DNA from 3 places in the Kitasatospora sp. GP30 genome. Region 2 is predicted to be linked to each of the others. Evidence: riboswitches for the same ligand, from Rfam matches in the RefSeq annotation. Region 2 holds a riboswitch; each other region holds the start of a gene.
The links. A riboswitch is a leader RNA that binds a small molecule or an ion and turns the genes downstream of it on or off. The one in region 2 is predicted to bind cyclic di-AMP.
Positions count from the first base shown of each region.

Region 1 (7,027 bases), on a different contig from region 2:
GAACCCGACGTGCCACTGCCCACCAGATACGCACTGACCGACGATCCCGGCGGCGCGGTGCTGCACGTGCTGGTCCGCCGGCTGCCGTCGGCCGCCCTGCTCGGGCGCCTGGAGGACGGCGCCACCGCCGCCGGCCTGCCGCTGGCCGCGATCCGGCTGTACGACGACCGCGAGGCCATGCCGCCCACCGTCCCGCTCCGCGCCGATCTGCGCGAGCACGGCTTCGCGGACCTCGGCCCGTCGCCGAGCCGCCCGACCCGCCTGGCCGGCCGCTCATGAACACCACCGCCCTGGCCGCGCTCAGCGGCGTCACCGCCGTCGCGATCGCCCTCGCCCTGGGCTATCTGGCCCGGATCCGGATCCCCCGACCGCCCGTCGGCGTCTACACGGCCGGGGACGTCGCCGTGGTCTGCGTCGGCGTGGTGCTGGCTCCGCTGCTGGATCTCGCGCTGCCGACTCCCGTGGTGGTGACGGTCTTCGGCGTGGTGCTGGGCACCGCCGTGCAGTTCACCCTCGCCCCGGTGCTCGGCGGCCGCTGGGCCTGGCTGCCGGCCGCCGCCGCGGTCGGCACCACCCTCGCCCTGCACGCCTCCCCCACCGGGGTGCTCGCCGCCACCGACGCGCTGCTGCTGATCGCGGTCGTCGGGGTGGCCAACCTGTGGGTGCAGAGCGGCATGCGGGCCGCCCATGTCGCCGCGCTCGCGGCCGTGTTGGCGGTCTACGACCTGGTGGCCACCACGCTCACCTCGGTCACCCTGCGGTTCGCCGCCGAGGTGCAGGGGCAGCCGTTCGCCCCGCAACTGGCTCTCACCCGCGGCGCGTTGCCGGTCTCGCTGGGCCTGGGAGACCTGCTGCTCCTGGTGCTCTTCCCCCTCGCCGCCGCCAAGGCGTACGGCCGCCGGGCCGCACTGCTGGCCGCCGCGGTGGGGCTGGCCGTGGTCAGCGCGGTCAGCGCGCTCTTCGCAACCCACGTCCTGACCACCGGCTTTCCGCTGCTCGCCGCGCTCGGCCCGCTGATCGTGGCGCAGCAGCTGTACTGGCGGCAGCGCTGCGGGCGGGAGCGCAGCTGGGCCGAGTGGCGGTCCGGCGCCCGCGAGCCCGCCCCGCCGCCGGTCAACCCGGCCGAGGCGGCGCTGCGTGCCACCGGCGCGCCCGGCCTGCCCGAGGACTGCTGGCTGGCGGTGCGCGACGACCGGGTGGTGGGCGTCGGCGCCACCCCGGGCCGGGCCCGCCGCGACGCCCGCCGCCTCGGGCGGACGCCGACGGCGGTGCGCCAGCGATGAGTTGACGTCACGTCAGATTGCGCTCCACCAGGCTCAACAATCGTGCCAGCTCCGCCTGTTCGGCCGCCGAGAGGCCCCCCAGGGTCAACTCCTCCAGCTCGCCCCAGATCTCGCCGACCTGCTCGCACAACGCCTGCGCCGCCGCCGTCGGTGCCACGATGACGGCGCGGCGATCGGTCGCGCTGCGACTGCGGCGCACGAAGCCGGACTGCTCCAGTCGCTGCACCATCCTGGTCACCGTGGAGGCGTCCAGGCCCAGCTGCTCGATCAACTCGCCCTGCGGCAGCGGCCCGCGATCCCAGAGCAGCATCATCAGCAGCTCCTGCCCGGCATGCAGACCGGAGCGGCGCAGCAAGCGCTCGGCCGCGGCGCGATGCAGGCGGGAGACCCGGGCGATCGCATGACTTGTGGTGTCTCGTATGGCAGGCACTTGATGATTGTACGCCCAATCGCCTGATGTGAATCCTTGCTACTCCCCTTGCCAACGCAGAGGCTTGGGGATTTACTTGGCCGTACAAGCAATGGCCGTACAAGCAATGGCCGTACAAGCAATTGGCCGCGAGGGGCCACAAGCCGGACTCCGGCAGACGAAGGGGGAGCCAGTCATGCGCGCCATCAGTGCGAGTGTGCGAGCCAACGACCCGCAGCGCGGCGACCGGATCGCGTTGGACCGAGCGGCGATCTGGGCCGGCCTGGTCCGCAAGGCGGAGAACGCCGTGCCGTTCGTGGCCGCGATGGACGAGTGCCGGGTGCTGGAGCGGACGGCGAACGGCCTGGTCCGCGAGGTGGTCTTCCACGGCGAGCGGGTGCGCGAGACGGTGGTCTTCGAGCCCATGACCCGGGTCAGCTTCTACCGCGACGACGAGCAGGCCCGCTGGGTGATCCACAACGACATCGAGGAAGGCGCCGACGGTGAGCTGCTGCTCACTTTCCGGGCCGAGCTGGACCTCGGCGGCGGCTCCGATGAGGACGCCGCGGCGGACCGGATGCACGCGGGTTATGTGAAGGCGATCGAGACCACGCTCGCCCTCAGCCGCGAGGCGCTGGGCTGAGGGCGGGGGCGCACGAGGCGCTCGGCTGAGCCCTGGGGGCACGAGGCACTCGGGCACGTGGCACTCGGGCACGAGGTGCTCGGCTCCCAGGGCCGCGCGCCGGGGTGCCGCCGTCCGCGCCGGGGGCGGTCGGCGGCACCCCGGTCCGTCAGCGTCAGGGCGTCTGCCCGTAGAGCCGCTCGACCCGCAGCGTCAGCAGCCGGCGGCGCTCCTCGACCATCGCGGCGCGGTACTCCGCCCAGTCGGGGTGCTCACCGCTGCCGGCCCGGTAGTAGTCGACCAGCTGCGCCACCGTGTCGTCATCCGGCGCCTGGGCGACCGGCGTCAGCTCGGCCGTGCCTTCCGCGACCGCCCAGGTGAAGAAGTCCGGGCTGGTCACATGGAGGCTGACGCGCGGGTCACGGGCCGCGTTCTTGGCCTTGGCGCGATCCGCGGTGACCGAGACCCGGATCAAGTCCCGCTCCGGATCGTAGACATAGAAGATATTGGACAACTGCGGGCGCCCGTCCCGCTTGATGGTGACCAGCACACCACGCTTCCCCGATGCGAACAGCTCACGCATCCTGGCTTCGTCGGCCATCAGACCTCTCCTCCGCTCCTAGACATGAACTCGACACAGACTCGACACGAACCGGACAGCAACCAGCGGGTCGACCTCGGGCATCAACGATCCACGCGACCTCCGCCGTCCCAGTACATCCTGCACAGCATGACCAAGACTCCACGTGATGAGCGTGTGATGTCCACGATGCGGGGTTGTTACCACCATGATGATCCGTCTAGTCTGCCTGCCAGCTGGCATCTGCCGGCACCCATGCGCGGCACGCCTAGTCCTGCCCACCGCGCCCGGGATCCTGACCACCACACCACGTCAGGGCAGGAGCGGGGGACCCAGGTTCAGTGCCGTCCCGCGCGGCTAGGGGTGAAGCCGCCCACCGGATCCGTCCGGTCAGGCGGCCGGGCCAACCTCCCGGCCCGAACCCGACAGCTCACCTCGCAGGCGTGCGGAGAGGAAACAGACCCATGGTCTTCACCGGCCCTGGCCGCCATCGCCGCCCGACCCAGACCGAACGGGCCGTCGCGGCGGCCACCGTGGCGGGCGCGGGGCTGGCGCTGCCGCTGCTCGCCGCCACCGGCGCGCACGCCGCCCCGGCCAGCACCTGGGACGCCGTCGCCCAGTGCGAGACCGGCAGCAACTGGACCATGGACACCGGCAACGGCTACTACGGCGGCCTCCACCTCACCCAGCGCCAGTGGGACCACTACGGCGGCGACGAGTACGGCGCTGAGCCCTCGCACGCCACCAGCCAGCAGCAGATCGAGGTGGCCGAGGCGCTGTTCGAGGACCAGGGGCCGGGCACCTGGGGGCAGTGCGCGGTCACGGCCGGTCTGACGACGCCGGGCAACTCGCAGGGCGGGCCTGGCGCGCCCGGTACGCCCGGTACGCCCAGCGCTCCCGGTACGCCCAGCGCGCCGGGTGCTCCGACGACTCCCCCGGCGAGCGCGCCGAGCGCTGCCCCGAGCACGCCCGCCACGCCGGGCACGCCAGGCGCCCCGACATCCCCGGCCGCGCCCGGTCTTCCCGGCCTGCCCGGCGCACCTGCCGCACCTGGTACTTCGGCGGCCCCGCCCGCGTGGACGAACCCCGCAGCGCCCGCGAGCCCGGCCACCCCGGCGCCCGGCGCACCCGGCAACGCCGTCCCGAGCGCCCCGGCAGCCCCGAGCACCCCTGCCACTGCGGGCGCCCCGACGGCCGGCGCCGCCCCCAGCACCCCGGCCCAGGCCGGCACCCCCGCCCCGGCAGCCCCCAGCACCGCCGCGGCGCCCACCGGGCCGTCCGCCGCCGTACCGGCGCCCGCTGTGCCCGCCGCGCCCCCGCAGCAGACCGGCACGCCGCAGCCCGTGCCGCCCGGCACCCAGGCGCCCGGCACGCCCACGACCGCGCAGCCCGCCGCCGGCGGCTACACGGTGCAGCCCGGCGACTGCCTCTCGGAGATCGCCTCCACCCACCACCTGGACGGCTGGCAGCAGTTCTACCAGCACAACGCCGACGTGGTCGGTGCCAACCCGAACCTGATCCTCCCGGGCCAGCACCTCCAGTTCCCCTGATCGGCTTCCTCTGATCACCTTGTTCTGATCACCTTGTTCTGATCATCTGACGGGCCGTGGGCCGTGGGCCGTGCGAGTGCACTCCCCACGGCCCGTCACAATGGAGTCATGTCCCGACGCACCGCCGCGAAGCCAGCCGCTCAGCCCACCACCTGCCCCTGCGGTCTGCCCGCCGCCTACGCCGACTGCTGCGGCAAGCTGCACCGCGGCCTCGCCCAGGCCGCCACCGCCGAGCAGCTGATGCGCTCGCGCTACAGCGCCTTCGCGGTCCGGGACATCGCCTATCTGCTCCGCAGTTGGCACCCCGACACCCGCCCGGCCGAGCTCGACCTCGACCCCGGGCTCAGCTGGGAGCGGCTGGAGATCCTGGGCAGCACCGAGGGCGGCCCGTTCCACACCGCCGGCACAGTGGAGTTCCGCGCCCACTTCCGCGAACGCGGCCGGTCCGGCAGTCTGCACGAGAACAGCCGCTTCGTCCGCCACGACGGCGCCTGGGTCTACCTGGACGGCGACCACTCCGAGGACTGAGCACAGACCACCGCCGAAAGGATCCGCGATGGCCCAACTGCCGCTCGCCGACCATCTGCGTACCCTCCCGCACGGCATCGTGTTCGCCGCCGTGCACTTCACCGACGGCGACGGCCACCCGCTGCTGCTGAAGTCCGTCTACGACCCGGACGTGTGGCAATTCGCCGGGGGCAACCTGGAGTTCGGCAGCGACCCGTGGGACAGCGCCCGCCGGGAGGTCCGCGAGGAGACCGGTCTGCTGCTGCCGGCCCAGCCTGCCCCGCCGCTGCTCGCCCTGCTCTTCGTGGCGGCCGCGGGCGAGTGGCCGTTCAAGGTCGGGGTGGTCTTCGACGGCGGCACCCTCACGGCCGAGCAGTTGGCCGGCCTCGCCCTCGACCCGGCCGAGCACACCGAGTTCGCCGTCCGCCCACTCACCGAGTGGCGCACCGAGCTCACCCCGGCCCGACTCGCCCTGGTCGAGGCCGTCGCCCGCGCCCGGGACACCGGCCGGGCCGCCTACCTGCACCTCCCGCAGCAGCGGACCGGCAACTAGGGCCGCCCCCGCCGGAGCGGACCAGGTGGACGCCCGCCGGCAGCGCGTTGAGCCGGAGCGCCCGGCGCGCGCTGCAACGCCGGCCTGCTGCGCCCGAGCGCCGGCGCGGTGTCCCGCTGCCTGTCTGGCCGTGCTTCCGGCCACACAGGGGTCGGTTCGGGCCGGCTCTGCGGAAACGTGGGTCCCGGCTGCCGGGCCTGGACTTCAGCTGGCACACGTGGCTCCGCCGCTTCCGGGCGAAGGCGCCCGTAAAGGGCACGTGGACGCTGCCCGGGCACGGATGCATGGTCCTGAAACTGGAGAACATCCCTGTTTCCGAGGGTGAGGGCCTGGTCCTCGTGGAGATCCGTGAGAGGTCCCGCGACGGCGACCACGCCGCCGGGTGGCATGACTACAAGCAGTTCAACGAGGACGCCTGGCTCATTCACACCGACGACGGCCAGGTGTCGATCAACGGCGACTTGCGGGTCCACGGAGCGTTCCTCGGGCGACTGACGGCACGGTGCGACGGCCGCCCGGCAAGACCATGGGTCCGACGGGGCGGCCGTCGGCAGGGGGCAGCCACAGGCGGAAGGCAGGGTGGGCACGGAGCGGCGATCGCGACGAGAGTCCGGTGCTCGGGTATCTCGCCGCGCAGCTCTAGCCTGCCTCGCCCGCCCGGTCCCGGCTGCCCATCAGCTTCTCGGTGAGCGCCTGCCGCTTGGCGAACACCTCGGTCCGGCGCTCGGTCATCTGCCTCAGCGCGTCCTTGCGTTCGCGCTTGGCGAGCCGGTCGACGTAGAGCCGGCCTTCGAGGTGGTCGGCCTCGTGCTGCAGGCAGCGCGCGAAGTATCCGAACCCCTCGATGGTGAGCGGCTTTCCGTCCTTGTCGTAGCCGTGCATCACGGTGTGCGCCGGCCTGGCGACGTCCATCGTCGCGCCGGGGACGGAGAGGCAGCCCTCGACGTCTTCGACCAGCCGGCGCCCGCGTGCGGCCGTGTCCTCCTCGATCACCGGGTTGAGGATGTGGCCGACGTGCCGCACGCCGTCCTCGTCCAGGCAGTCGTAGACGAACAGCCGGAGGTCGACGTCCACTTGGTTGGCCGCCAGGCCCGCGCCGGCGGCGATGTACATGGTGGCGAACATGTCGTCGATCAGCCGGGCCAGCTCCGGGGTGCCGAACTCGGCGTCCGCCGGGCCGCACGGCCGGTGCAGGATCTGCTCCCCGATCTCGGTAATCCGCAGCACCGAACCCCGCACGGCCTCCGGCGGCAACACCGGGTACCCGTCCACCGGTTGGCCTTGGAGCCGCACCCGCGCTCCGCCTCCGGACCGCTCGAAGGCCTCCAACACTTGCACATCCTCGGGCGATTCGGACATCGGCGACTCCCTCTCCTCGGCTAACCGGCTTGCTGGCGTGCTTGCTTGCGTGCGTGCTGGCGTGCTGGCGTGCTTGCCAACGGGCTTTGCAAAGTAGCAGACTTTGCAAAGTGACTGAAGATCTCGCAGCTTCCGCTCCCGGCACGGCCTCTGACGGTCTGCCG
Region 1 covers NZ_JARZAH010000018.1:16,211-23,237, forward strand. The annotation lists gene P3T35_RS23270 (AMP-binding protein) at 1-279, shown strand, start outside; gene P3T35_RS23275 (hypothetical protein) at 276-1,283, shown strand; gene P3T35_RS23280 (MarR family transcriptional regulator) at 1,291-1,713, opposite strand; gene P3T35_RS23285 (SRPBCC family protein) at 1,889-2,335, shown strand; gene P3T35_RS23290 (PPOX class F420-dependent oxidoreductase) at 2,490-2,915, opposite strand; cyclic di-AMP (ydaO/yuaA leader) riboswitch at 3,190-3,352, shown strand; gene P3T35_RS23295 (transglycosylase family protein) at 3,359-4,444, shown strand; gene P3T35_RS23300 (YchJ family metal-binding protein) at 4,553-4,972, shown strand; gene P3T35_RS23305 (NUDIX hydrolase) at 5,001-5,504, shown strand; gene def (peptide deformylase) at 6,144-6,863, opposite strand; gene P3T35_RS23315 (helix-turn-helix domain-containing protein) at 6,974-7,027, shown strand, end outside.
Region 1: linked by a shared signal. The riboswitch ahead of P3T35_RS23295 (transglycosylase family protein) and the one ahead of P3T35_RS30055 (transglycosylase family protein) in region 2 are both predicted to bind cyclic di-AMP.

Region 2 (7,027 bases):
ACCCGTTCCCTCCTCAGCCTTCAGCCGGGTGGGGGTACCTCCCGGCCTCCCCCAGCCTCCGGCCGGGGGGACCCCCATGGCTGGGGGCGTGCCCCCATCGCTCGCCGCACCGCCCGCCGCCGCACCCGTCACCGACCTGGCCGCCGCCTGCGGACAGGTCTCCGACCTGCTGGCCGCCCAGCGCTACGCCGAGGTGATCGACCTGGCCGGCCGGCTGCTGCCGCAGGCCCGGGCCCGGCACGGCGAGCACGCCCCGCTGGTCACCACGCTGCGCACCATCTACGCCCGCACCCTGCTGCAGGAGGGCCAGTACCGGGCCGCGCTGCCGGAGTACCAGCTGCTGGCGGCCGCCGCGGTGGCAGAGCACGGCCCGCGCGCCCTGCCCGCGCTGGAGCACCGGCGCCGGACGGCCGCCTGCCTGGAGCAACTCGGCCGGGTGACCGAGGCGCTGGCCGAGTACCGGGCGCTGCTGGCCGACTGCACGGCCCGGCTGGCCGAGGGGGCGGACACCGACCCGGCCCGCTGCTTCGAGCTGCGCGAGCGGATCGGCCTGCTGCTGGCCGGTTCCGGCGACCCGGACGGCGCCTGGGAGTGGCTGCTGGCGCTGCTCTTCGACCGCGAGCCGCGGCTCGGTCCGCACCACCCGGACGTGCTGCGGCTGCGCCGCCACCTGGACCAGCTGCAGCAGCACCGCACCGGCCGGCTGTCGCCGCTCGACCCGCGCACCGCCAGCTGGTGGCGCCCCGCCGGCTGAGCCTCCAACGTGCTGGGCGCTCTGCTCGGGTGGGCCCCAGCCAGCCGGACGTCTCCGTCGGTTGGCTCCCCAGCGGGTCGGGTGCTCTGCTCGGTCAAGCCCCCAAGCGGCCGTGTGTTCCGGCGGTTGAGCCCCCGGCCGATCGGGCGTCTCCGTCGGATGGGCTCCGGCCGGCCGGGCGTGCCCGTCGGTTGACTCCTCAGCTGGCCGGGTGCTCTGCTCGGCTGAGCCCCCAACCGGCCGCGTGTTCCGGCGGTTGAGCCCCCGGTCGACCGGGCGTGCCCGTCGGGTGGATCCCCAGCGGGCGGGGGCTCTGCTCGCCTGAGCCCCCAACGAGCCCGGTGCTCCCCTCGGTTGAGCCTCGGCCGACCGGGCGTCTCCCACGATCGAACCCCAACCAGGCAGGCCTCCCGGTCAGTTGAGTCCATCAGCTGACGATCCGCCAAATCGTCCATCTCGGTGACCTGTTCGGTTCAACGTCTGGGCAACGGCAGGCCCGCTCCCTATCCTCATGACTCGTCAGGAGTACGTCTCGGCCACTTCGCCACCGCAGTCCTGCCCGGGAGGCCCCGCGTGATCCGCAGCAGCTCCGTCCGCCGCACCCTGCCCGCGCTCGGCGTCCTGCTGGGCGCGCTGGCGTTGAGCGCCTGCGGCGGCCAGCCGCCCCGGCCCGGGGCCGCCGCCCTGATCGGCTCGGACCGGATCACGGTGGCGCAGGTGGAGGCCCGGGTGGCGGAGTTCCGGGACCAGGCGGCCAAGCTGCCCAGTGGGCAGTACCAGGAGCAGGCGGGCCTGGTCGGGGCGACCGTCTACGGGATGGTCTTCGACCAGGTGGTGGCCCGCGCGCTGGCCGACCACCAGCTGTCGGTCTCCGACACCGAGGTGGCCCAGCTGCGCCAGCAGGAGGTCGCGGCCCTGGGCGGGGAGGCGGCCCTGGAGCAGAACCTGCTGCTGCGCAACGGTGTCCCGGCCCAGGCGATCGACGGCTACCTGCGCGAGCAGATCGGCCTGCAGAAGCTGGCCAAGGTGAGCGGGCAGCAACTGGGCACCACCGACGGCAACCAGGCGGTGCACCAGCTGCTGACCACCGCCTCGGAGGAGCTGCGGGTGACGATCAACCCGCGCTACGGCAGCTGGGATCCGGCGCAGGCGGTGCTGGACACCCCGAGCGAGCCGTGGCTGCCGCAGTCCGGCGCCGCGGCCTGAGTTCACAGCGGGGCGGTAGGTTCGAGGTGTGGAGACCTCGAAGCTGACCCTGCTGACCACCACCCACCGGATCGCCCCCGGGCTGCTCAGCTGGCCCGCCTGGCAGGCGCTGCACGGCGCGCCGCTGGTGCTGGCCGCCGACCGGGAGCACCCGCAGCTGCCCGCGCTGGCGCAGGCCGGCATCGAGGTCGAGCAGATCGAGCGGACCAGTGCGCCCGCGCTGGCCCGGGAGCTGACCGAGCGGGCCCCGCTGGTGTTCCTGGGCGGCCAGGACGGCGATCCGGGGTTGACCGACGCGCTGGCCAGGATCGCGGTGGAGCAGGCCGGCGAGGCGCCCGAGATCGAGCTGCTGCCCGGCTCCTACGACCTGCCCGGCGCCCGGCTGCTCGACCTGGTCGCGGTGATGGACCGGCTGCGGTCGCCCGGCGGCTGCCCGTGGGACGCCGAGCAGACCCACGACTCGCTGGTGAAGTACCTGGTCGAGGAGGCCTACGAGCTGGTCGAGGCGATCGAGGAGGGCGACCGGGCGACGCTGCGCGAGGAGCTCGGCGATGTGCTGCTGCAGGTCTTCTTCCACTCCCGGATCGGTGAGGAGCACGCCGAGGACCCGTTCTCCATCGACGACGTGGCCGGGGACATCGTGGACAAGCTGGTCTACCGTCACCCGCACGTCTTCGCCGACTCGGACGCCGAGACCACGGACCAGGTGGAGGCCAACTGGGAGGCGCTCAAGGCGGCCGAGAAGCAGGACCGGGAGTCGGTGCTGGACGGCGTGCCGAGCGGGCTGCCGGCGCTGGCGTACGCGGCCAAGCTGGTCTCCCGGGTGCGGCGCGCGGACTTCACCGGGGTGCCGGACGCGCCCTACGAGCTGCCGGCCGAGCTGACCGAGGAGAGCGCGGGCGCCCTGCTGCTGGCCGTGGTGCAGCGGGCGCACGACGCGAGGGTGGATCCGGACGCGGCGCTGCGGCGCGCCGCGCGCGGCTACCGGGCGGCCGTGCGGGCCGCGGAGGGCCTGGCCGACTGAGCGGGGCGGGTCAGGCCGCGGTGGGCCTGACCGGCTCCCGCTGCGGCGGCAGCAGTTCGCCGATCGCCTCGCTCAGCGGGTAGAGCAGCTCGGCCAGCCGGTCCAGGTCGCCGGGGAGGTCGGCCAGGGTGACGATCCGCTCGCCGTCCGGGCCGGCCACGCAGAACAGGTCGATCCGGCCCAGGTGCTTCTCACAGGTGTCGACCAGGGCGGCGATGTCGCTGGGCTGGTGGATGTCCGAGGAGACGCCGATCACCGGGCAGCCGGTGCGGTCCAGGGCGGCGGCCAGGTCCTCGGCGACGCCGACCCGGGGGTGCGCCAGCAGCAGACCGGTGGCTCCCGCTGCGGCGAACCGGCGGGCCGGCGCGTCGCCGTCGCCGCCGTCGAGCACCGCGATGACCACCACTTGCCCGGCTACTCGCATGGCCTGACTCCTCTCCGTGGGCACCACCGCACTGTGGCCCACCCATGTAATCGGGGATCGTAGGCTTCGCCTGACCCTCCGCAACAGGGATTACCCGGCAGGTGACCAGACTCACTCCCACTTGGGAACGGATACGGTCAAGACATGCCCAACCAGCCGCCCGCCCCGATGCCGCCCCTGTTCACCTGGGAGTTCGCCGCCGATCCCTACCCGGCGTACGCCTGGCTGCGGGAGCACGCCCCGGTGCACCGCACCACGCTGCCCAGCGGGGTGGACGCCTGGCTGGTGACGCGGTATGCGGACGCCCGGCAGGCGCTGGCCGACGGCCGGCTCTCCAAGAACCCGGCGCACCACAGTGAGCAGGCGCACCGCACCGGTCGGGTCGGCATCCCGGGGGAGCGGCAGGCCGATCTGATGACCCACCTGCTGAACATCGACCCGCCGGACCACACCCGGCTGCGGCGGCTGGTCTCCAAGGCGTTCACCCCGCGCCGGGTGGCCGAGTTCGAGCCCCAGGTGCAGCGCCTGACCGACCGGCTGATCGACACCTTCGCGGCGCGCGGCTCGGCCGACCTGATCCATGAGTTCGCTTTCCCGCTGCCGATCTACGCGATCTGCGACCTGCTGGGGGTGCCGGCCGAGGACCAGGACGACTTCCGGGACTGGGCCGGGATGATGATCCGTCACGGCGGCGGTCCGCGCGGCGGCGTGGCCCGGGCGGTCAAGAAGATGCGCGCCTACCTGCTGGAGCTGATCCACCGCAAGCGGGGGGAGTTGGGCGAGGACCTGATCTCCGGTCTGATCCGGGCGAGCGACCACGGCGAGCACCTGACCGAGAACGAGGCCGCCGCCATGGCCTTCATCCTGCTGTTCGCAGGCTTCGAGACGACCGTCAACCTGATCGGCAACGGCGTCTTCGCGCTGCTGAACCACCCGGAGCAGCGGGCCCGCCTGCAGGCCTCGGTGGCGGCCGGCGAGACCGGGCTGCTGACCACCGCGGTCGAGGAACTGCTGCGCTACGACGGCCCGGTGGAGCTGGCCACCTGGCGGTTCGCCACCTCGCCGCTGAGCATCGGCGGGGTGGACATCCCGGTCGGCGATCCGGTGCTGGTGGTGCTGGCCGCGGCCGATCGCGATCCGGCCAGGTTCGACCAGCCGGACACCATGGACCTGGCCCGTCGGGACAATCCGCACCTGGGGTTCGGGCACGGCATCCACTACTGCATCGGCGCGCCGCTGGCCCGGTTGGAGGGGCAGCGGGCGCTGGCCACGCTGCTGACCCGGCTGCCGGACCTGCGACTCGCCGCCGAGCCGGGGGAGTTGCGCTGGCGCGGCGGTCTGATCATGCGCGGACTGCGCGAACTGCCGGTTTCGTTCACGCCCGAAAGGCCCGCGGACGCGGTCGAGAACTGAGTGTGCGCGAACTCCCGCCGCCCTGACGGCGCGTCGGAAGCATTGGTGCAGTGATGGTCTGAATACGGATCAAATCGGTCAAATCTGACCGGTTGGTAGGCGATGCATGACGCACCGTAATTTCCGCGTGATGTGGGCGATATGAGCTTGTGATTGGTCAGTAGATCTGCTTACCCTCCCAGGAGTTCGCGTAGGCGAACCCCGCACGCGAGTACGCCGAATCCTGCCCATCGCGTCGCCGGGACACCTGACCACCAGGGGGCAGGGGCGGGGGACCCAGGTTTTTCTGCCGTCTCCCACGGCTAGGGGTGAAGCCGACCGCCGGAGCGATCCGAGCGGGCGGCCGGGCCAACCTCACCGGTCCGAACCCGACAGCTCACCTCGCAGGCGTGCGGAGAGGGACGTCTCAATGCTGTTTGGCACCGGCCGCCATCGTCGCCGTACCACCGCCGAGAAGGCCATCGCCGTAGCCGGCGTGGCAGGCGCGGGAGTTGCGATGCCGCTGCTCACCGCGACCGGCGCGCACGCCGCCCCGGTCTCCGTGTGGGACGGCGTGGCGAACTGCGAGAGCACCAGCAACTGGTCGATCAACACCGGCAACGGCTTCTACGGCGGGCTGCAGTTCACCAACTCGACCTGGGCCGCGTACGGCGGCACCCAGTACGCCCCGCGGGCCGACCTGGCCGGCAAGGACCAGCAGATCGCGGTCGCCGAGCGGGTGCTGGCCTCGCAGGGGCCGGGCGCCTGGCCGGTCTGCTCGGTCAAGGCCGGGCTGACCCAGGGCGGCGCCCCGGCCTCCGCGAACCCCGGCGGCGGCGCGGCCGCCTCCCGGTCCGCCGAGCGGTCGGCCCAGCCCCAGCAGGCTCAGCCCCAGCAGGCCAAGCCGCAGCAGGCCCAGCCCAAGTCGGCCGCCCCGCAGCACCGGTCGACCCCGAAGCCGGCCCAGCCGAAGCCGGCCCCGCAGCCGGCCCAGCCCGCCATGACCGGCGCCCACGAGTACACCGTCCGGCCCGGCGACACGCTCTCCACCATCGCCCAGGTCCAGCACGTGGCCGGCGGCTGGCAGGCGGTCTACCAGGCCAATCACACGACGGTCGGCCAGGACCCGAACCTGATCTTCCCCGGCCAGACGCTCCACCTCGGCTGACCCGCCGACGCCCGGCCCCTGGGGCCGTCGCGCCGGCGGCGGCCCCGGTCCGGGGCGGACGGGCATTCAGGTGAACTACCGACAGGTAGCAGAACCACACCGTGAGACGGGAGCCAGGTCCCGGTCTCCGGTCGGGCCGGTGCGGTTAGGCTCTGGTCGTAAGGCCCCCGTCCTCCCGCTGTCCCCAGGACCGCTTCCGCAAGGAGATGCATAGTGCCGTCCATCGATGTCGTCGTCGCACGCGAGATCCTCGACTCCCGCGGCAACCCCACGGTCGAGGTCGAGGTCGGCCTCGACGACGGCAGCACCGGCCGTGCCGCCGTCCCGTCCGGCGCCTCCACCGGAGCCTTCGAGGCGCTGGAGCTGCGTGACGGTGACAAGAACCGCTACGGCGGCAAGGGCGTGGAGAAGGCCGTCCTCGCCGTCATCGAGCAGATCGGCCCGGAGCTGGTCGGCTACGACGCCACCGAGCAGCGGCTGATCGACCAGGCGATGCTCGACCTGGACGCCACCCCGGACAAGTCCTCGCTCGGCGCCAACGCCATCCTCGGCGTCTCGCTGGCCGTGGCGCACGCCGCCTCCGAGGCCTCGGACCTGCCGCTCTTCCGCTACCTTGGCGGCCCGAACGCGCACGTCCTGCCGGTCCCGCTGATGAACATCCTCAACGGCGGCGCGCACGCCGACTCCAACGTGGACATCCAGGAGTTCATGATCGCGCCGATCGGCGCCGAGTCGTTCTCCGAGGCGCTGCGCTGGGGTGCCGAGATCTACCACACCCTCAAGGCGGTGCTGAAGGAGCGCGGCCTGTCCACCGGCCTGGGTGACGAGGGCGGCTTCGCGCCGAGCCTGGAGACCAACCGCGCCGCGCTGGACCTCATCACCGAGGCCATCAAGCAGGCCGGCTACGTGCCGGGCAAGGACATCGCGCTGGCCATGGACGTCGCCGCCTCCGAGTTCTACAAGGACGGCGCCTACCAGTTCGAGGGCAAGTCGCTGTCGGCCGCCGAGCTGATCGACTACTACGCCGACCTGGTCGACTCCTACCCGATGGTCTCCATC
Region 2 covers NZ_JARZAH010000030.1:79,901-86,927, reverse strand. The annotation lists gene P3T35_RS30080 (serine/threonine-protein kinase) at 1-754, shown strand, start outside; gene P3T35_RS30075 (SurA N-terminal domain-containing protein) at 1,328-1,960, shown strand; gene P3T35_RS30070 (MazG family protein) at 1,989-2,984, shown strand; gene P3T35_RS30065 (SDR family NAD(P)-dependent oxidoreductase) at 2,995-3,408, opposite strand; gene P3T35_RS30060 (cytochrome P450) at 3,553-4,821, shown strand; cyclic di-AMP (ydaO/yuaA leader) riboswitch at 5,026-5,225, shown strand; gene P3T35_RS30055 (transglycosylase family protein) at 5,231-5,968, shown strand; gene eno (phosphopyruvate hydratase) at 6,182-7,027, shown strand, end outside.

Region 3 (7,027 bases), on a different contig from region 2:
GCACGCTCCCCCCTCGTTATGACGCGGTGAAGACCGCCCGCGACTTCACCAGAACCTCCCTGCAGCGCTGGGGCCTTGGCGACATGTTCGACGATGTCGCCCTGGTCGCCTCGGAGTTGGTCACCAACGCGCTGCGGCACGCGATCGGCCAGCCGACCGCTGCGGACCTGCCGGGGCAGCAGCCGTTCCCGATCCAGCCGGGCCCGGTCGACGGCCGGCTGCCGATCCGGATCAGCCTGGTCCACCGGGGGGACCAACTGGTCTGTGCCGTCAGCGATCCGAGCTGCCAGGGGCCGGTCACCCGGGAGGCCGACTTCGTGGCCGAGTCAGGCCGGGGGCTGCACCTGGTCGACTCGTTCAGCTGCTCCTGGGGCTGGCACCCGCTGGCCTCCGGGACCGGCAAGGTGGTCTGGGCCGTCTTCCAGGCCGAGGGGGCACCGACTTCCCTGCCCTCCATGGCGGTTGACGCTGCGTCGATCGGACGTCACCGCCGCTCAGCCTGACGGGCCTCATCCGCCCGACCGAACGCCGCGCCGTCGCGCGGCGTTTCGCGTTCCCGGGCCCAACCCGCGGGCCCAGCCTGCGATTGCCAGAGCGAGTAGCCGAACCGCGCGGCCGAACTGCGCAGCCGACCCGGGGGCCCAACCGACAAGGGGCGCCGAGGACATGCGAAACGCCGCCGCAGACTCCCCTGTGCCGCGGCGGCGCCCAGTCCGATCGCTTGGCCCGGCAAGCGGCCTGACGGTGGCTCAGGGATCAGGCGACCAGGTGGTCGAACTCCCCGTCCTTGACGCCCAGCAGCAGCGCCTCGATCTCGTCCCGGGTGTAGATGAGGGCCGGGCCGTCCGGGAAGCGCGAGTTGCGCATGGCGACGGCGCCACCATCGAGGGCCGCCAGCTCCACGCAGTTGCCCTTGGAGTTGCTGTGGCGACTCTTCTGCCAGACCACGCCTTCGAGGTCTGCCGCGGGCATGCCGTTGTACGTGTGGTGCATCGAATTCTCCCAAGAGCTGGAGTGCTCATAGCGCTCGGCGCCCGACCGCTCCGGCCGCCGGCCGCCTCCGGCTCGTACGGGCAGGGCGAATGCCTTACTTGTCGTGATGATAACGCTAATGCACGTGCATCGGCATGCGATTTTGCGCGTGCACCGTCAGGAACTTGATGTGACAAACCCTCGCCAAACCGACACAATCCGCCAGACAGAACTGGACATTTGAGGGTGATTCAGCTCTTCGATCGTCACCCCGTGTCAGGGGACGTCCACGACTCTCTGACCGGTTCAGCCATTGACAGGCCCATTCCACGGTCGAGTTCGCATCCGAACCCTCACACTCCGTCACATCAATGGAACGAGAGGCCGGTTTTCCGGACGCCGGGCCTTGCCATCGGCGGAGCGGAGCCGGGCGGCGGGCAATCGACCGGCAGCCCGATGCGGACTGATCACGCGTATGTCCTACGATTCTGCGCCATGAGCACTGCAGCCATCCCGGGCGCACAACTGCCCGTCCGCACGCCAGGCTCCCGAGCACGGGGGCGCCACCGCCGTCCCGAGCGCCCCGAGGTCCCGGTCGGCGCGGCGCCGCTGGTCCTCGCGGTGCCGGCCGAGGCGACGCCCGAGGCGGTGGCGGTGGTGGACGAGCTGATCTCGGTGATCCGCGGCGAACAGCCCGGCATCGAAATGCTGGCCGGCTGGCTGCCGACCACGGCCGCCGAGCCGGCGGCCCAGGAGGAGCGGGACGAGCAGGACGCTCCCCAAACGCAGCCGGGCCACACCGCCCCCACCGTCGCCGACCTGGTGGCCCGGGCCGCCGAGCTGGGCCTGCCCGCCCCGGTGCTGGTGCCGCTCGCCACCGGACCCCATGACTTCCTGGCCGGGCTGCACCAGCTCGCCGCCGAGACCGGGGCGCAGGTGACCGAGCCGCTCGGCCCGCACCCGCTGCTGGCCGAGGCGGTGCACGTGCGGCTCTCCGAGGCCGGTCTGGCCCGCGCCGACCGTGCCCGCCTGTTCGCCATCGCCACGGCCGCCGACGGCGTGGTGCTGACCACGGTGGGCGGCGAGGAGGCCGCCGCGGCGGCCGGCGTCACCGGCGTGCTGCTCGCGGCCCGGCTGGCGGTGCCGGTGGTGGCCGCCGCCCTGGACGTGCCCGGCTCGGTGGCCGGCGCCGTCGAGCACCTGCGGGCCACCGGCTCGCAGCGGCCCGCCCTGGCCCCGCTGGTGATCGGCCCGGAGGTGAGCGGCGAGGCGCTGCTGGCCGCCGCCGAGGAGACCGGCTGCCCGAGCGCCGCGCCGATCGGCGCCTACCCGACGGTCGGTCAGCTGATCGCCTCGGTGTACCTGGCCGCGCTGCCCGAGCCCGCCGAGCCCGAGCCGGTCGCGGAGGGCCCGCGGCTCCCCGCACAGGCCGCTGGAGAGGCTTCCGAGGAGGCCTGAGCCCCCGCAGTCCGGCCGGCCCCGTTCGCGTCCCCTGGGACGCGGGCGGGGCCTTTCACATGCACGGACACCCACCGACGCCCACCGGCCTCCGCTGGTCTCCGCTGGCAGGGGCTCAGTTCGGGGCCATGCCTTCACAGGGTTCGTCAATCTGCCCACATCTGTCCGTTTTGACCCTTCTAGCACCCCGTCAGGCCACCGGTCTCGAATTGGTAACGAGTACCTGTCAGAGCACCTTCAAGTCCCTTGGAAGTTGCCGGGAAAGCCTCCCGCGAGGGCCTCGGATTTTGAATGGCCCATCAGCCTGAAAGGGCGGCAACTTCGCTGGCGAACAACCCAGTTGCCGGTCCGCGACCCAACGCCCCATCAGCTACCGCCACATGGCGATCTTGAAGGTCGAGTGAACACTGTGTGATGTCACTCACAGCTGTTTGCGATTCCTTCTTATGTCTGTCTAACGTGCTCCCCGTTCGTGGTCACACGGACCCAGCAGACCGGACGCCGAGTCCTGCCACCGACCCTGCTGGCGGCGCGAAAACGCAACCACGGCAGGAGCGGGGGACCCAGGTAAGCCGCCCCGGGAGACCGGGGCTTGGGGTGAAGCCGTGCACGCACGGCCGGGCAACTCCAGCCCGAATCCGACAGCTCACCTCGTAGGCGTAGGAGAGGAACGCGTCTTCATGCTGCCCACGACTGGCACGAACCGTCCGTCCCGCAACGCCAAGCGCGCGATTGCCGCCACCGGCCTGCTCGGCCTGGGCCTGGCCCTGCCGTGCATCACCGCCACCACCGCCTCCGCCGCGCCGGTCTCGGTCTGGGACAAGGTCGCTGCCTGCGAGAGCACCAACAACTGGAGCATCAACACCGGCAACGGCTTCTACGGCGGCCTGCAGTTCACCTCCTCCACCTGGGCGGCCTACGGCGGCACCCAGTACGCCCCGCAGGCCAACCTGGCCACCAAGGACCAGCAGATCGCCGTCGCCGAGAAGGTGCTCGCCGACCAGGGCCCCGGCGCCTGGCCGGTCTGCTCCATCCAGGCGGGCCTGACCGCCGGCGGCGCCCCGGCGCAGGTCGACACCAGCGCGGGCAGCACCAGCAGCACCCCGGCCCCGGCCGCCCCGGCCGCCCCGGCCGCCCCCGCGCAGCAGCAGGCTCCGGCGCCGCAGGCCGCCCCGGCGCAGCACGCCGACCACCAGACCTACACCGTGGTGCCCGGCGACTGGCTGTCCACCATCGCCCAGAAGCACAACGTGGACGGCGGCTGGCAGAAGCTCTACGACCTCAACAAGTCGGTGCTGACCCAGGGCCCGAACTGGATCTACCCGGGCGAGAAGCTCGAGCTGGGCACGGTCGCCGTGGCCACCCCCGCGGCGCCCGCCAAGAACGCTGACGACTCCTCGGACGCCGCCACCCCGGCCCCGGCTTCGGTCCCGGCCCGCACCACCAGCCTGCAGAGCAGTTCCACCAGCGCCCAGAGCGCCACCGGTGCCTTCGCCGCCGCGATCAGCTTCGCGGAGTCCAAGGTCGGCCAGGCCTACGTCTGGGGCGGCAGCAGCAACGGCGGTTGGGACTGCTCCGGCCTGACCCAGGCCGCGATGGCCCAGGCCGGCGTCTCCATCCCGCGCATCGCCGCCGACCAGGCCGCCGCCTCCACCCGGGTGTCGCTGGACAGCCTGCAGCCGGGCGACCTGCTCTTCTGGTCCAGCAACGGCACCGCCTCCGGTGTCTACCACGTGGGCCTGTACGTGGGCGGCGGCAAGTTCGTGGAGGCCGCCAACCCGAGCGCCGGCGTGAAGTTCGAGACCATCTCGAACTACACCCCGGACTTCGCCGGCCGGGTCTGACCCGCCGCACCAGCGGCAGGCGCTGAGCCGCCGCGCACCGAAAGCAGCCGAGGGCCGCCTCCCGCACGTGGGGCGGCCCTCGGCCGTTCCCCGGTCGGGCCCTGGCCGGGTACGGCGCCACAGGGCATGCTGAGGGCTCCGGCAGACCCGAGGAGAACCCGTGCCCAAGCCCAAGGTGACCGTCAGCCTGGACGCCGATCTGGCCATCGACGTGATGATGCTCAGCGGCGCCGGCAACCCGCAGGACGCGGTCGAACTGATCGTCCGTGACTACCTGGCGCGCTCCCGGCGCACCGAGGCCCGCACCGGCGAGGCCGACGATGCCGGCCGGTTCACCCACGAGCGGCGCAGCGACGCCGAGAGCGGCTGACCGGCCGACCAGCTGACCGGCCGCCCGCGAAACGCGAAGTGCCGCCGACCCCGAAGGGCCGGCGGCACCCGCTGAGCGGCGCTGAGATGGACTCTTATCGCGGCCGGGCTCCGGTGGAGCCGCGCATGACCAGCTCCGGCTGGAACATGAACTCGGTCCGCTGGGTGGACTGGCCGCCGACCTCCTCGAGGAGCGCGTCCACCGCGGCGGTGGCCATCGCCTCCACCGGCTGGCGGATGGTGGTGAGCGGCGGCTCGGTGAAGGCGATCAGCGGCGAATCGTCGAATCCCACCACCGAGACGTCCCCCGGCACGCTCAGCCCGCGCTGGCGCACCGCCCGGATCGCGCCCAGCGCCATCATGTCGCTGCCGCAGACGATCGCGGTGCAGCCCTGGTCGAGCAGCGCGCCGGCGGCCGCGTGCCCGCCCTCCACGCTGAACAGGGTGGAGTGCACCAGCTGCTCGGCCTCCTCGGCGGCGACCCCGAGCACCGACCGCATCGCGGCGGTGAAGCCCTCGATCTTGCGCTGCACCGGCACGAAGCGGCGCTGCCCGACCGCCAGGCCGATCCGCTCGTGTCCGAGCTCGGCCAGGTGCTGCACCGCCATCCACATCGCGGCCCGGTCGTCCGGCGAGATGAACGGCGCGGCGATCTTCTCGCTGTAGCCGTTGATCAGCACGAACGGCACCTGGCGGCCCGTCAGTTTGGCGTACCGGTCGTGGTCGGCGGTGGTGTCGGCATGCAGCCCGGAGACGAAGACGATGCCCGCGACCTGGCGGTCCACCAGCATCTCGACCAGTTCGTCCTCGGTGGAGCCGCCGGGGGTCTGGGTGCAGAGCACCGGGGTGTAGCCGTGCCGGCTGAGCACCTGCTCGATCACCTGGGCCAGTGCCGGGAAGATCGGGTTGCTCAGCTCCGGGGTGATCAGCCCGATCAGCCCGGCGCTGCGCTGGCGCAGCCGGGTCGGCCGCTCGTAGCCGAGCACGTCGAGAGCCGCCAGCACGGTCTGGCGGGTGGTCGCGGAGACGCCCGCCTTGCCGTTGAGGACGCGGCTGACGGTGGCCTCACTGACCCCAGCCTGCGCCGCGATGTCCGAGAGTCGCGCCGTAGTCACGAGCCCAGAGCCTATTGCAACCATGTCACACCGCCCACCAGCTGGTGCTGTCCGCGGGCAGCACACCCGGCTGCCGGTCCTCGACGGAGCTCAGCAGCAGCGTCCCCGGGACCATCAACTCCACTGGCTGGCCTGTGGTGTTGACAGTGCAGACGAAGTCGCCCCGACGGAACATCAGCACCCCGGCGGGGGCATCCAGCCACTGGACCCGGTCGCCCGCGCCCAGCTCCGGCCGCTGCCGGCGGATCGCCAGCGCGCTGCGGTAGAGCTCCAGGGTGGAGTTCGGGTCGCCGGTCTGCGCCTCGACGCTCAACGCGGCCCACTCGGCGGGCTGCGGCAGCCAGCTCGGGCCCTGGGCCACCGGCCCGAAGCCGTAGGGCGCCGCGTCGCCGGACCACGGGATCGGCACCCGGCAGCCGTCGCGGAACCCGTCCTGGCCGCTGGCGCGGAAGAAGGACGGGTCCTGGCGGACCTCGTCGGGCAGGTCGGTGACGTCCGGCAGGCCGAGTTCCTCACCCTGGTACAGGTAGGCGGAGCCGGGCAGCGCCAGCATCAGCAGGGTGGCGGCCCGGGCTCGGCGCAGGCCCAGTTCGCGGTCGCCGGGGGTGCGCAGCTGGGTGCCGCCGGGCGGGTTGCCGAACCGGGTGGCGTGCCGGGTGACGTCGTGGTTGGAGAGCACCCAGGTGGTGGGCGCGCCGACCGGGCGCATCGCGTCCAGCGAGGCGTCGATCACCTCGCGCAGCCCGGCCGCGTCCCAGTAGGTCGACAGGTACTGGAAGTTGAAGGCCTGGTGCATCTCGTCGGGGCGCACGTAGTTGGCGGTGCGCTCGACGGTGGGGGTCCAGGCCTCGGCGACCAGGATCCGCTCGCCCGGGTACTCGTCGAGGATCTTCCGCCAGGCGCGGTAGATCTCGTGCACGCCGTCCTGGTCGAAGAACGGCATCACGTCGTTGCCGAGCAGCTTCAGCTGGTCGTGGGTGCCGAGGTCGGGCAGGCCGGGGGCCTTGACCAGGCCGTGCGCGACGTCGACCCGGAAGCCGTCGACGCCCATGTCCAGCCAGAACCGCAGGATCGAGCGGAACTCGTCGGCGACCGCGGGGCTGTCCCAGTTGAAGTCGGGCTGCTCGGGGGCGAACAGGTGCAGGTACCACTCCCCCGGGGTGCCGTCCGGGTTCTCGGTGCGGGTCCAGGCCGGGCCGCCGAATATGGACTCCCAGTCGTTGGGCGGCAGTTCGCCGTCGGTGCCGCGGCCGGGGCGGAAGTGGTAGC
Region 3 covers NZ_JARZAH010000035.1:63,876-70,902, reverse strand. The annotation lists gene P3T35_RS32185 (ATP-binding protein) at 1-503, shown strand, start outside; gene P3T35_RS32180 (DUF397 domain-containing protein) at 757-993, opposite strand; gene P3T35_RS32175 (hypothetical protein) at 1,468-2,430, shown strand; cyclic di-AMP (ydaO/yuaA leader) riboswitch at 2,959-3,103, shown strand; gene P3T35_RS32170 (transglycosylase family protein) at 3,111-4,274, shown strand; gene P3T35_RS32165 (hypothetical protein) at 4,435-4,644, shown strand; gene P3T35_RS32160 (LacI family DNA-binding transcriptional regulator) at 4,739-5,782, opposite strand; gene P3T35_RS32155 (glycoside hydrolase family 13 protein) at 5,784-7,027, opposite strand, start outside.
Region 3: linked by a shared signal. The riboswitch ahead of P3T35_RS32170 (transglycosylase family protein) and the one ahead of P3T35_RS30055 (transglycosylase family protein) in region 2 are both predicted to bind cyclic di-AMP.